Regions from separate parts of the Spongiibacter taiwanensis genome, predicted to be linked through region 2. Evidence: predicted binding sites of a transcription regulator. Region 2 holds the regulator's gene; each other region holds the start of a gene.

Region 1 (4,170 bases), 430 kb from region 2:
GCAGCCCTGCGGTGATCAACAAAGAGACCTACCTGGTGGATAGCAATGACATCCTGGCAGCCTTACCCGCTGGTGTTCGCCCGGCCGGGGCGATCAACGCCGACAAGACGGTGAATATCGATCCTGAGGGCATTGCCAAGTCGGCCGATGGCGGCTTCTGGATTGCCTCTGAAGGTTCTGGGAACCTTGTTGACGGTCCAGTGGCGAGTCAGAATTTGCTGGTAAAAACCGATGCTAAAGGGGTGATCACAGCCGTAGTGACTCTGCCCGATGGGGTAAACGCGCTGCAGCGTAACAACGGCTTTGAAGGTGTAGCAGAGTTTGAAGGTAAGTTGTATGTCGCCTTCCAGCGGGCTTGGCAGGGCGAAACCAATGTGCGAATCGGCATTTACGATATCGCCGGCGATAGCTGGCGCTTCCTGTTCTACCCCCTCGATGCAGTCGAGTCACAAAACGGTGGCTGGGTAGGCTTGTCAGAAATCACGGCCATTGGTGACGACGAGTTTATGGTAATCGAACGGGATAACCAGGGCGGTCCCGATGCCGCCATTAAACGCTTGTACCGCTTCAGTGTCGCCGGCCTGAATGATGGCGACTTGGTGACAAAGAGCCTGATCCGGGATGTATTGCCAGGCATGCAGGCGCTGGGTGGTCTGGTCACCGAAAAAATCGAGGGTACCGCACTGCTGAAGAATGGCGATGTGTTGATGGTCAACGACAATGACGGCGTTGAAGACAGCAATGGTGAGACCAACCTGATGAACTTGGGTGATATTCTCTAGCATCACTGCCGAAAGTTGAGGCCCGCATTAGCGGGCCTTTTTTTGTGCGGCTGCCGAGTGTCATTGAAATTCCAGTGGCAGCTGTTTAAACCCGCTGCCGTCGTGCTCTTCTGTTTTAAATCGAAGACCGAGGCCGATAAGTCGAACGGGCATGTTTAGCCGCTGCCAGGCCTGGCTGAGTAAATCCCGATAAACATCTGACGGTGGCACTGCCGCATCGACCCGACGATCCACCGTGGTAATCTGAAAATGCCGGCTTTTCAGTTTTACAAAAGCGCCACAGATAGCGTCAATATTTGTATTGCTGCGCTGTAGCCGCTGCTTCAGCTCTTCAAGTAGGGCTTGGGTCTGGATCTGGGCGGCCTCCTCGGTTTCGATATCCTCCCGATAGGTGTGTTCGACGCTCACCGACTTGCGTGGCCGGCTGACAACAACAGGGCGGTTGTCTTCTCCTCTGGCGCAGTGAAAAAGATGCTGACCAAAGCGCCCGTACCGGGTGACCAGTTCGGGCAGTGACAGGGCTTCCAAATCGCGACCGGTAAACAACCCCGCCTCGTGTAAGCGGCGGGCCATGACTTTGCCAACGCCATGAATTCGTTCAACCGGCAGTGCGGCGGCAAAGGTCGCTGCTTCGTCGGGGCGAATCACCTTCAGACCATTGGGTTTATTCCAGTCACTGGCCACCTTGGCGAGAAATTTATTCGGTGCCACTCCGGCAGAAATGGTAATCCCTACTTCCGCTTCCACGGCCCGTCGAATCGCTTGGGCTATCAGCGTCGCGCTGCCTTGGCAATGGTCGCTGTCGCTGACGTCCAGATAGGCCTCGTCCAACGATAGCGGTTCGATCAGCTCGGTATAGCGAGCGAATATCTGACGAACCTGGAGCGCGACCCTGCGGTATTTTTCCATTGAGGGGGGAATCACAAGCAGGTCAGGGCAGAGCTTTTTTGCCTGCCCCGTTGGCATTGCCGAGCGCACGCCATAGCTGCGCGCGAGGTAGTTGCAGGTGGCAATAACCCCGCGACGATCCGAGGCGCCGCCGACGGCCAGGGGCAGTGTCGCCAGGCTTGGGTCGTCGCGCATTTCAACAGAGGCATAAAAGCTGTCGCAGTCGCAGTGGATGATTTTTCGCATTGTCTCGGGCGGCGCCCCTGCCGATTGCGGTACTGTATATGCGTACAGAATTTAGCAAATGCGCCCTGTGCTGTCACCGGTCTGGGTGCGTATAATCTGGGCAGTGTTTGGCGGTCGGCGAGAAGGGGAAAATGGCATGAGCGTGAGTGATTGGACACCGGCATCATCCCGGGCAGAGCTGGAAATTGATCGGGAGTGGCTGCAGAAATGTCTCGCGATCAGTCAGCAGGACGCCCTGGAGGCGTTGCCGACCCGCTTGAGCGCGGATGAAATACGCGACAAAGCAAACTACATGCAACTTTCTTTGGAGCAATGGCAGTCGGCCGTGACCGATTTCAGCAACGAAGACCTGGTCGCCTTGATTCGTTTCTTTACCCGCGCGGAAATGCTGCTGCCCGGTTGGGAGGCTGGCAAGACTTCGCCGGTGATCGCGCTCAACAAAGTCCTGCGTCTGCGCGGTGAGCGACTGTCGCGGGAGACCCTGATCTGGATTCGGCAAAACAGCGACAATCGCTTTATCCCCAATGGCGGGCTGTAAGCCCGCTGACTGCTCAGTCCTTTTTGTTGTTGAAGGCCGCCAGTTGCTCCGGGGTGGCTTCAGGCTGGTAATTCGCCTTCCATTCAGAATAGGGCATTCCGTACACCCGCTCCCTGGCCGCCTCGTAGTCCACTGATTCGCCCCGTTCTTCCGCGGCGGCTACATACCACTTGGATAGACAATTGCGACAGAATCCGGCCAGGTTCATCAAGTCGATATTTTGTACCTCTTTGTTTGCATCCAGGTGCGCGAGCAGCCGGCGAAATACGGCGGCCTCAATGGCGGTTTGCTGGTCTTCAGTCATTCCTGTTCTCCTTTCCCGGCTTTTTGTCCGGACCTTGTGTTCATTCCCGCAAAATTTGCTATGTTTAACCCAGCCCCGGTAAGGCTAAAAATTGATCAGCCCGCCTGGGTCCGAAGATTGAAAGCGAGCGGCCTACTTCGTCGGCCAAATTTATGTCGAGAGGATAGCAAAGATGGCAAGTAAAAAGATGGACCCTGTCGCCTTGATCAAGAAGGAAATTGAGGCGCTAGAGAAGAAGGTCGAAGCGCTGAGAGAACGGTTGATGGCCGATGCCAACAAGGCCATCGATAAAGCCAAGGATCAGGCAGATAAGGCCAAGGCAAAGCTGAAAGCCGAGCAGGACAAGCTGAAAGAGCTGCAGCAGAAGGCCAAGAAAAATGTCGATGCGCGGGTGCAAAAGCAGCTTGATCGTGCCCACTCTGCGGTGTCGGCGGCCAAAGAGCTCGAGCTGGATGCCCAGGCGCTGATGATCATGGGGCGTGAGCAAATGAAAGAGCTGCGCGAGGACTACCGTCAGGCAAAAGCCATGGCGAAAGCAGCTAAGGATGCCGCGAAGGAGTTTGATAAGAAGGCCAAACCAGCGGCGAAGAAAACGCCGGTGAAAAAGGCCGCGGCGAAAAAGGCGCCCGCCAAAAAAGCCCCTGCCAAAAAGGCCGTCGCCAAGAAAAAAGCGCCAGCCAAGAAAAAGGCGCCCGCTAAAACCGCGGGATAATCGCTCGCCAGTGGGTCGTCGACGCTTGTCAGCAAGCGTCAATCCGCCTCGCGGTCGATACTACGCAGCCGATAAACACGGCGGGGTGGCAGGGCGCTCAATGTGATGTGAGTAGGGCGCTGCCACCTCCTGATTTCAGCTGCCAAGCCTTTTCTCTTTTGCCCGGCCCTACGCCGGGCAACATGGTCGGCTGAGCCATTGCCGAAATACTCGAGGTGCCCTCGGCCAGAAAACTTAGCGGCGGACGTCATGTGTTGCGTCGCGGCTTGTCCGGGGCAGCATTGTTGGTGCGGGTACGCGTAGATGCTGGCCCATTTATTTTTGACTCGGGAAGCACTCGCCAATGGACCTCGTTCAGACCTTATGCCCCGGTTGCTATGCCATTAACCGGCTTCCCCAAGACCGGCTGCAAGATAAGCCCCAATGCGGCAAATGCAAAGCGCCATTGTTTCAGGGCAAGAGTCTGGCCCTGGACGATGCCGGGTTTGATCGCTTCCTCCAGCACGAGCAGGTGCCATTGGTGGTCGACTTCTGGGCCCAGTGGTGCGGGCCATGTCGCAGCTTTGCCCCGGTTTTCGAGGCTGAGGCAGCGCGCACAGAGCCCCTGGCTCGGTTTATCAAACTCGATACCGAGCAGGCCGTGGCCACAGCACAGCGATTCGGCATTCGCAGCATTCCAACGTTGATGGTCTTTCGCGGC
Region 2 (4,170 bases):
GGTTTGATCGACCGGCTCATCGGCGTTGCGGTATTCGTCCGACAGCAGGCGCCGCTCGACCTGACGCACCAGCGACACCAGGAACCAGGCCAGAATCAGGACCACCCCCATTGCACGAGCCGAGGACAGCAGCGGGAAAATTTCAGCATCGGTGGAATTGCCCACCACCTCCAACACGTAGCTCGCGCCCACCGCCCAGAGCATGAGGATCAAAGGCCGGCGGCTGGCTTCCAGCAAGGAGTCGTCCCACAGGTTGTGGGTTCGGGCAAATCGCACCGCCAGGCGTCGCAAAAAAGCGCTCAACAGCAGATTGGCGCTCAACACGACCAGCACCGCGATAATGACCTCGCCCATCCAGGGATACTGTTCTGGCTGATATTCGGCCCACCACTGCTGCAACATGCCCTGCTACCTCCGCTGCCCGGTTATTCAGATTGCTTACTAAGGGTGGCAAATATATAAAAAACCAGCCTAAAAAACCCATTACTTTTTTGGGACAGGAAGATTAAGTTTGACCCATACACAAAAATAACAGGTGTAAATAAAGCGAATTCACGCTTTTTGTCTTTTGGGTATTAGCATCGAAGCACCTCGGGAAAATACAGACTCGGCTAACACAGTAGCTGTGTTAGCGTTAGTTCAGGCTCGCATGTTGGAGGAAACAATATGGCCGCTGTAAGACCACAGGTAGGACGCTGGTACAAAGAACTTGAGATGGGACAGGTATTTGAGGTGGTTGCCATCGACGATATGGGCACAGTCGATGCTCAGCTCATTGATGGCGAGCTGTGCGAATACGACAGCGAGAGCTGGCGTCAGCTGACACTGGAAGCCATTGAAGAACCGGAAGATTGGCGCAACGCCTTTGAGTTGAGCGACGACGACTTCCGCGATTGGGACGACACCATTGTTCCAGAAACGTGGACCAGCCCGCTCAATGAAATCGAGTCCGACGTCATTAACGGGATTCTCGACGATTACTGAGTAAGGCCCCGACTCTCCCTCCCTGCTCCCGCCATCTTCGGCGGGCCTGCCGCGCTGTTTTCATCGCCAGCACCCCTTGCCATCCCACGCAGCAACTCGCCTCCAGCTTGCTGTAGTGCTTGTCGCAAAAAGAAGGTTGCACACCTGTGATTACTGTATATACTCACAGGTACTGTATAGATAACCAGATACCGAGACAGCGCAAATATGGAAAAGCTAACCGCAAGACAGGCTCAGGTTCTGCAACTTATCCGCAACCATATTGATGACACTGGCTACCCACCCACCCGGGCCGATATCGCCAGGGAACTCGGCTTTCGCTCAGCCAATGCTGCCGAAGAGCACCTCAAGGCCCTGGCCAGAAAGGGAGCAATCGAAATTATTGCCGGCGCCTCCCGGGGCATTCGCCTGCCGGAGTCACAGGGCATTCCTATCATTGGCCGGGTTGCAGCGGGTAACCCCATTCTGGCAGAGCAAAATATTGAAGATTACTGCGATATGCCCGCTTCGATCTTTTCTCCCAGCGCGGACTACTTTCTTCGTGTTCGCGGCGACAGCATGATCAACATCGGTATTTTCAATGACGACTTACTGGCCGTGCACCGTTGTAACACCGCGCTGAACGGCCAGATTGTGGTGGCGCGCATTGATGATGAAGTAACGGTAAAACGCTTCAAGCAGCACAAGAACAAGTATCAGATCAGCCTGATTGCCGAGAACGATGACTACGCGCCCATTGAAGTAGACCTGCGTGAGCAGGATTTTGCTATCGAAGGGCTCAGTGTTGGCGTACTGCGCCGGGGGAATTAATGATGTCTAACATTGAACAGCTGTCTTTGTATCAAGATCACGCCAACACCAACAGCAGTGCTGCCCTCAGCGCGCCCCGTCCAGAGCGGCGCGAGTCTAGCAAGCCAGATGAAGCCAACATGCTGGACCAGGCCAGCGGTCTGAACGAAATCAAATTGACAGGCAACAGCCATATGGCCAAAGCCCTGCTTGCCGGAGTGTTGCTGGAGTTGAGCGGTAGCTCGGATCAACGCTGGGTATGCTGGGTTGGACCTCGCCCCCTGAAACCCCTGCTCGACGCCGGCAGCAGCCTCAGAGGCCAGCGAATTCTTCAGGTGGTTGCCCAGAACGACAATCTTTGCCAAATCGCTGCCAGGGCGCTGGAAACAGGCCGCAGCCATACCGTTGCCTTGCTGGTTAGCGAGACGCTCAGCAGCGCTCAGCAGAAATTGTTGTCAGATGCCGCCCGGGCGGGCAGTGCAGAGTGCCTGATTATTCGAATGGCGTAATGACGCCCGGCACCCATTGGTAATTAATGCAGGGTCTTTGATGTGTCCATGTCGAGGGTGTCGACTTCGTCTTCTTCCTCGGCGTTCAAGGCCGCCTCATCGTCCATCACCGCAGCGGCTTCAAGCCCTGCCTGAACCATAGCGCGGGCTACCTCCAGGCAAGATCCGGTGATATGACGCCGAGTTTCGTCGGAAAACTGGATTACAAGCAAGGGCTTCTCGTCACTCTCTGCTTTCTGCAGGACGATATCGCCGTTCGCTAATTCCACCAATTCAAGATATGACAGCACAAACGATTCCTTGGTCATTGAGGCCCCTCATCAGGCGCCGTAGCCGGTAGTGTACCAAATGGCATTGCAACGCTGCTAATTTTGCTGGCCTGCAAAATGGGCGGCGTGGCACTTGGCTTACACGCGCTGCTTTCAGACTACGCCCACTGACGGGGGACAGGCAAGGAAAGATGGTGATGGCGGTCAGGCGCAGCGGTGCGCGGCACCTCGATTTTGCGACCCTCAGTACTCCATCAGCGTCGCCCGGTGGCGATTGATGATACTGAGCAATTCGTCGTACCACTGTTGCAACTCATCCACGTCGCGGGAGTGGGTGGCCAGGCTGTCCCGGGCGATCAGACCAGAAACTTCCGCCGTCATTACCGCGCCCGGCGCATTGATAAAAGTCTCGCTCACCATGGCCTTGAGCCAAGCGGTGTGGCGCTCCCGGTCGGCCAGCTCCACGATTTCCGGCGGCATCTCTCGGCCTTCAAAATCCCGGGCAAAGTAATTTCCGGCAGGCAATTGCTGAGGAAATTTAGGCTGTTGGGTGATCATATCGGCAAGGTGGGCGCGGTAGGCCAGCTGTAATTGCCAAACCACCGCATCGGCCATCGCCCTGGGGTAATGGCCACCCCAGTGGGCGCCGCCCTCCTCTGCAAGGGCGGCGAGAAACTGCTTGGCAAAATGGGTATGCAGATTGCACTGCCCGCGATAGGACTCTCTCATTGCGCGTGTCCCTCCGGTTACTTGGCCGACTTTTTGGCTTTGGCGTTTTTATCCCGCACCTGCCATTTGCCACCCTCGTAAAAGGCCGACCAGCCCGATGGCTTACCGTCGACTTCAGACTGGACATACTGCTCTTTGCTCTTGCGGCTGTAGCGAATAACCGTGTCCCTGCCCTCGTCATCCTGCACCGGCGCAGAGAACAAGAAAGTGTACTTAGGATCAATCTCGGCCTTGTGAGGAAGAATCTCCTTCACCAAGGGCGCGCGGGTCTCCCGATTACGCGGGAAGCCACTGGCGGCCAGAAACAGCCCCGAAGCACCGTCGCGCAGGACGTAGTGGTCGTCGACTTTCTCGCACTGGAGTTCGGGCATGTCGACCGGATCCATCTTCGGCGGCGCGGGCTCGCCGTTCTTGAGCAACTTCCGGGTGTTTTTACAGCTTTCGCTGGTACAGCCAAAATACTTGCCGAAACGACCGGTCTTCAATTGCATTTCCGACCCGCACTTGTCGCATTCGATGGTCGGTCCTTCATAGCCCTTGATTTTGAAGGCGCCCTTCTCAATTTCAAAGCCGGCACAATCGGGGTTGTTGCCACAGATATGCAACTTGCGACCTTCATCAATCAGGTAGCTTTCCATGGCGGCATTGCAGATCTTGCAGCGGTGCTTGCTGCGCAGTACCTTGGATTCCGCCTCGTCATCTTCGCTATCGATGCTGACGAACTCTTCACCGGGAACGAGATTGATTGTTTGCTTGCAACGCTCCTTGGGCGGCAATGCGTATCCCGAACAACCCAGAAATACCCCGGTGCTGGCGGTGCGAATCTGCATGGGACGGGAGCAATTTGGGCAGCTAATATCGGTCTCGGTCGGCTGGTTGCTGCGCATCCC
Region 3 (4,170 bases), 330 kb from region 2:
TGACTACGGTGGCGGGGTTGATTCCCCTGATTCTTTCGATTGGCGGATTTTGGCCACCCTTTGCGATCGTATTGGCGGGGGGAACGCTGCTCACCACCTTGCTGTCGCTGTACTTTGTGCCCGCCGCCTTCCTGGTGCTGCGGCGCCCCTATGTATTGCAATTACTGCAGGACAAGGCCTGCAGCAGCACGGCGGGAGCGCCGCCGTCAGCGCCGCTGCCAGGCGGGCAGCCATCGACTCAGCGATGAGGTGAATTTGCTCCTCAGGTGGTGACAGGGTTTACTGTCGTCCGATTGGTCTGCGCTACCAGGGCGGGCCCTTGGGGCAGCATCTTGCTGAGACCGTATACCGCGATCGCGCACAGGGCGATGGTAAACAAAGTAGCGACCCAAATAATGCCGGTGCTGGCACTGGGGTCGTCAAGATGCAGCGCGACAATAATGGGAGCGCCCAGCCCCGCGTTGGCGCCCATCATGGTAACCGGGAAAATCAGCAACAGCCCCAACAGTCCCCATTTGCTTTGCACGTTGCGCCAGAAATAGGTGGCGGCCAGGGTAAAGATAATGACCTGAGTGCCTTCCAATACGCCAATCACCAGTGGGTAGTTCCAGATTCTCAGCACATAGGGACCGTAGTAGGTGTATACATCCACGCCGGTGCCGATGACCTCGAAAACGCAGGATGCGGTGATTTCGGCAAGCCAGATAAGGCCGAGTAATTTCGGGGTCACCCGGCCTTCGTATAGGGCGCGACCGGCATAAAGGCATGCTGTGGCATAGAGAATGATGTAGCCACTGTGAGTCCAGTTGGGCTGCACGATGCCGAAGGCGGTGAAGTGGGAGAACATGGCCCCGGGCTGGCCGTTGTGAACGTCGTAAAACCAAAGATCAAAGGCAACGTCGTAGAGGGGTTCTATATAGGCACCCACCCCGGCAGCAATAATGGCGAGCAGATAAAAGGGGGTGCCTTGCCTTTTGCCCATGCGAATCGCAATCACGACCATAATCAGCACAATGGCCCAACTGCCCCAGGTAAAAACATGTTGCCAGGCAAGGTTTAGTTCGTGGGCGAGAACCTCTGGTGGCATACGACCCATAGTGTTTTCCTTATTCGAGTGAGCTAACGTGGCGAGATTAAATTATAATTGATTTCAATATCAATTGAAGCTGTAAAAAGATCGTTGCGAGCAGAGGGGAGGAGTGTTGAGGCCGGAGCGGCAGATCCGTGGCGGTGGCGAATTGGCTGCCAAACAACCGGGGAGTCAGGGCATTAGCAAAGTGCTGAATAGAGGTGTTGGCAGGCGCGGCCGCCTGCCAATTGCCAACCATGGTGGTCTGTAAGGCGCTTAGGCTTCCTTGGCCAGCGGCCGGACGTTGTCGGCCTGGGGGCTGAGCAACTCTTCCAGCGCCTCGGTTTTGCCTTTGCATGCCTGGGCGACCAGGTCTTTATTCTTGGCCAGCAGAATGCCAAATTCTTCGGCCTTGGCTTCATCTACTCCCGGAATCTGCTGCAGCAACAGCTGACTGAATTTCTCGCCCAGCTCCAGCATTTTGTCGTATTCGTCGGCTTCTTTTTTGCTATCAAACATGGTGTTATCCCTGTCACACATCCACTTGGCCACAACTGCCATGGTTTCACCTCGTCGGTTTAGTGAGTTTTATATACTGTATGTGTGTACAGTATATCGGTTTGCGGCGTTGTGCAAGGGTGACGCAGGGAAGGCGGCCAGTGCTCCGCAGCTGCAAAATTTTTAACGACAGCTTGCGCTGAAATTTAGCACTTCCCATTCGAAACCCTGCTATCGGGTGGTTCTGAAAACCTGTAAGTAACCACGCTTATCCTGACGGCTTCGGTCTTCAGGCTTGGTGCCTCAGGCTGCCTTGTTCATTAACTGCTGTGTATTGACGCTTTGCTATGAACATAATTTTGGACACGTGTCCTTCCTGCTGACCCGGCGCAAGGTTCCCTTCGCGCCATCTCCCGGTCGACGTTGAAGTGTTCGGGTAGTGCTGCGGCTGGGATTTGTGATTGTTGCATTTTTGTGATCTAGTTCACATAACGTAGGAATTAAAGCGCAGTGCAAGGCGCTTTGTATTAGTTCTCAGGAGTCAGCGCCCATGAATGCCACTGTCAGCTTGCTGACGCAGTACCACCTGAAGTTACTCGCGATTTTGTCGCTGTCGGTCATTTTTATTTCTTGTGGTGGCGGTGGCAGCTCGGGGTCAAAGAATGGCCCGGAGCGTTTTGTTGTCTCCCCGGGTTTGGAGCGTAGCGTGGTTTTTGCTGACGGCCAGGGAGAGCTCGTTCTGGATGAGTACGCGCTGCTTGAAGAACTTGAGTTGCAGGTCAGCGTAACGGATGCGCAGGAAAGTGCTTTCTCAACAGCGATTACCCTGGCGCCAGTCAACACTCAACTTCGAACACCCTCACGTTTGAGAATGGTTCTACCTGAGCAGTTTGGGGCTGATCGTCGCCTGGTGATTGCACGGCAAGAGGCGAAAGGATGGCGCCCCCTGCTGAGCTCTGTAGTGGAGTCGGGGGCTGTTGAGGCGAGCATCACAGAGCTTGGCCGTTACGCTGTAGTCGAGCTGGAGCCTCTGGTGGTCGATGGCGCTATCGGGCCTGATTGCCAGGCAGAGGAGGCCCAACAAGAGTTGCGCTTTGTCCATGTTGCCGATCTGCATGCGCGTTACGGTACCGCCGACCAGCTCTTCAGCCGAATCAAGTACTACCGTGATCAGGCGGCACTGGAGTCGCCTTACACTATTTTTACCAATGGTGGGGACGACTTTGAAAAAGGCAGCGTGGCTGAAATTAACTCCGAAGGGGCCGCAACTGTAGAGGTGACCAGGCTGATGGCCTTTGACGTCAGAGTGGTTGGTAACCACGACTTTGCCTGGGGGAGTGACCAGTTGTTGGCACATACCAACGACCCTCAGGCCTTGGTTTTGTCCAGCAACAGCCTTTATCGCGGCGAGGATGAGGGCTATGCGGGTCGCGACTTTGTTGCTCTTCAGGTTGGCTGCCTCAAGGTTGGCTTTTTTGGGATGACCTCCGTGCCCTGGAACGAGTTGGATGAGCCCTTGGAAGACGCGCCAATTCCAGATTTTCTGCCCGATGTTGAAATGAACTGGCACTGGCAGCAGATCGCCGCTGGGGCGGTGTATCAGTATCGCGATCAAGTCGATGTTCTGGTGATGCTGAGCCATCTTGGTCGTACCTTGGACACCCGTCTCTTGCAGGATAATCCGGGCATCGACCTGGCATTAGGCGGCCACTCTCATCAAGGTGTCAGTGCCGTTGAGTTGGAGGGTAGTCGCCTGGTGATTCAGCCGGATTTTTATGCCGATGGGCTGACCGATATCCGGCTGCAATACTTGCTGAATAATCGTCAGATAGCCTCCCATGATATTCAGAACATCGATGTTAGAAGCATTGCAGGCGTGGATGATGAGGTTGCCGTGGGGATAAACGCAATCATGGCTCGCTATGCGCCCGATGCCCGCCTTGAAATTGCGTTATCTGAAAACTTCCCGGTGGGAAATGATATTGTGGATCTGGCGGCGCGGGCGGCCATGTACCACCACAATGCCGATGCGGTCATGCTGGCACCCAATACGGTCAATGAGGCAGATCGTTGGTTGCCAGGCACCTTGACTCAAGAGGACTTTCATCGGGCTATTTCCGTAGAACGGCAACCTTCTGATACTCCCGGTTTTACCAGTTTTTATTCTATTGAGGTGACTCGGGAAGAGCTCCTGCAAATGCAGCAGGCTCAGGCTCAATGGCGCGTTGTTGAAAAGGATAATCCGGATTCCGAATTCGCGCTGAAACTGGTTTTGCAAAAAGGGCCAGCGCAAAACCTCTCGCAGTTTTTTCCCGATCTGGCAGCGCGTGATGCGACCTTCCTGTCCGAGGCGTGGCAGAGTCTCGATGTCTACGCCAGGCACCGCACGGCAGAGTGCTTGCACCTGGATTCTGATAAACGGCTTAATGCCTGCGAAGACGACGAAAAAACCACGGTATGGCAATTTGACAGCAGTGCCGATCCGCTTGGGGTGAAGGAGGGGGGCGCAGAGTTATCCTACTTTGATCCCGACGGGAGCAATGCTAGTGCGAGTGAGACACGAGCGGGGAAGAGTGCAGATTTTGATATTGCTCCGCTGCCCG

Evidence for each region. Region 2 encodes LexA, which represses DNA repair genes until DNA is damaged. Its sites were predicted from a motif close to ACTGTNTNTANANACAGT; they were not measured.
Region 1: a site for LexA is predicted at 1,948-1,965, ahead of dinB (DNA polymerase IV). Genes of this name have one in related genera too.
Region 3: a site for LexA is predicted at 1,664-1,681, ahead of NCG89_RS00110 (YebG family protein). Genes of this name have one in related genera too.

What each region holds. Positions count from the first base shown of each region.
Region 1 covers NZ_CP098455.1:784,735-788,904, reverse strand. The annotation lists gene NCG89_RS03825 (esterase-like activity of phytase family protein) at 1-782, shown strand, start outside; gene dinB (DNA polymerase IV) at 843-1,916, opposite strand; gene NCG89_RS03815 (hypothetical protein) at 2,053-2,454, shown strand; gene NCG89_RS03810 (DUF1244 domain-containing protein) at 2,468-2,758, opposite strand; gene NCG89_RS03805 (hypothetical protein) at 2,931-3,470, shown strand; gene trxC (thioredoxin TrxC) at 3,814-4,170, shown strand, end outside.
Region 2 covers NZ_CP098455.1:357,297-361,466, forward strand. The annotation lists gene NCG89_RS01815 (mechanosensitive ion channel family protein) at 1-402, opposite strand, end outside; gene NCG89_RS01820 (DUF6763 family protein) at 667-984, shown strand; gene lexA (transcriptional repressor LexA) at 1,192-1,794, shown strand; gene NCG89_RS01830 (hypothetical protein) at 1,794-2,282, shown strand; gene NCG89_RS01835 (hypothetical protein) at 2,306-2,590, opposite strand; gene NCG89_RS01840 (hypothetical protein) at 2,795-3,280, opposite strand; gene topA (type I DNA topoisomerase) at 3,298-4,170, opposite strand, start outside.
Region 3 covers NZ_CP098455.1:24,047-28,216, forward strand. The annotation lists gene NCG89_RS00100 (efflux RND transporter permease subunit) at 1-248, shown strand, start outside; gene NCG89_RS00105 (hypothetical protein) at 263-1,096, opposite strand; gene NCG89_RS00110 (YebG family protein) at 1,346-1,630, opposite strand; gene NCG89_RS00115 (metallophosphoesterase) at 2,118-4,170, shown strand, end outside.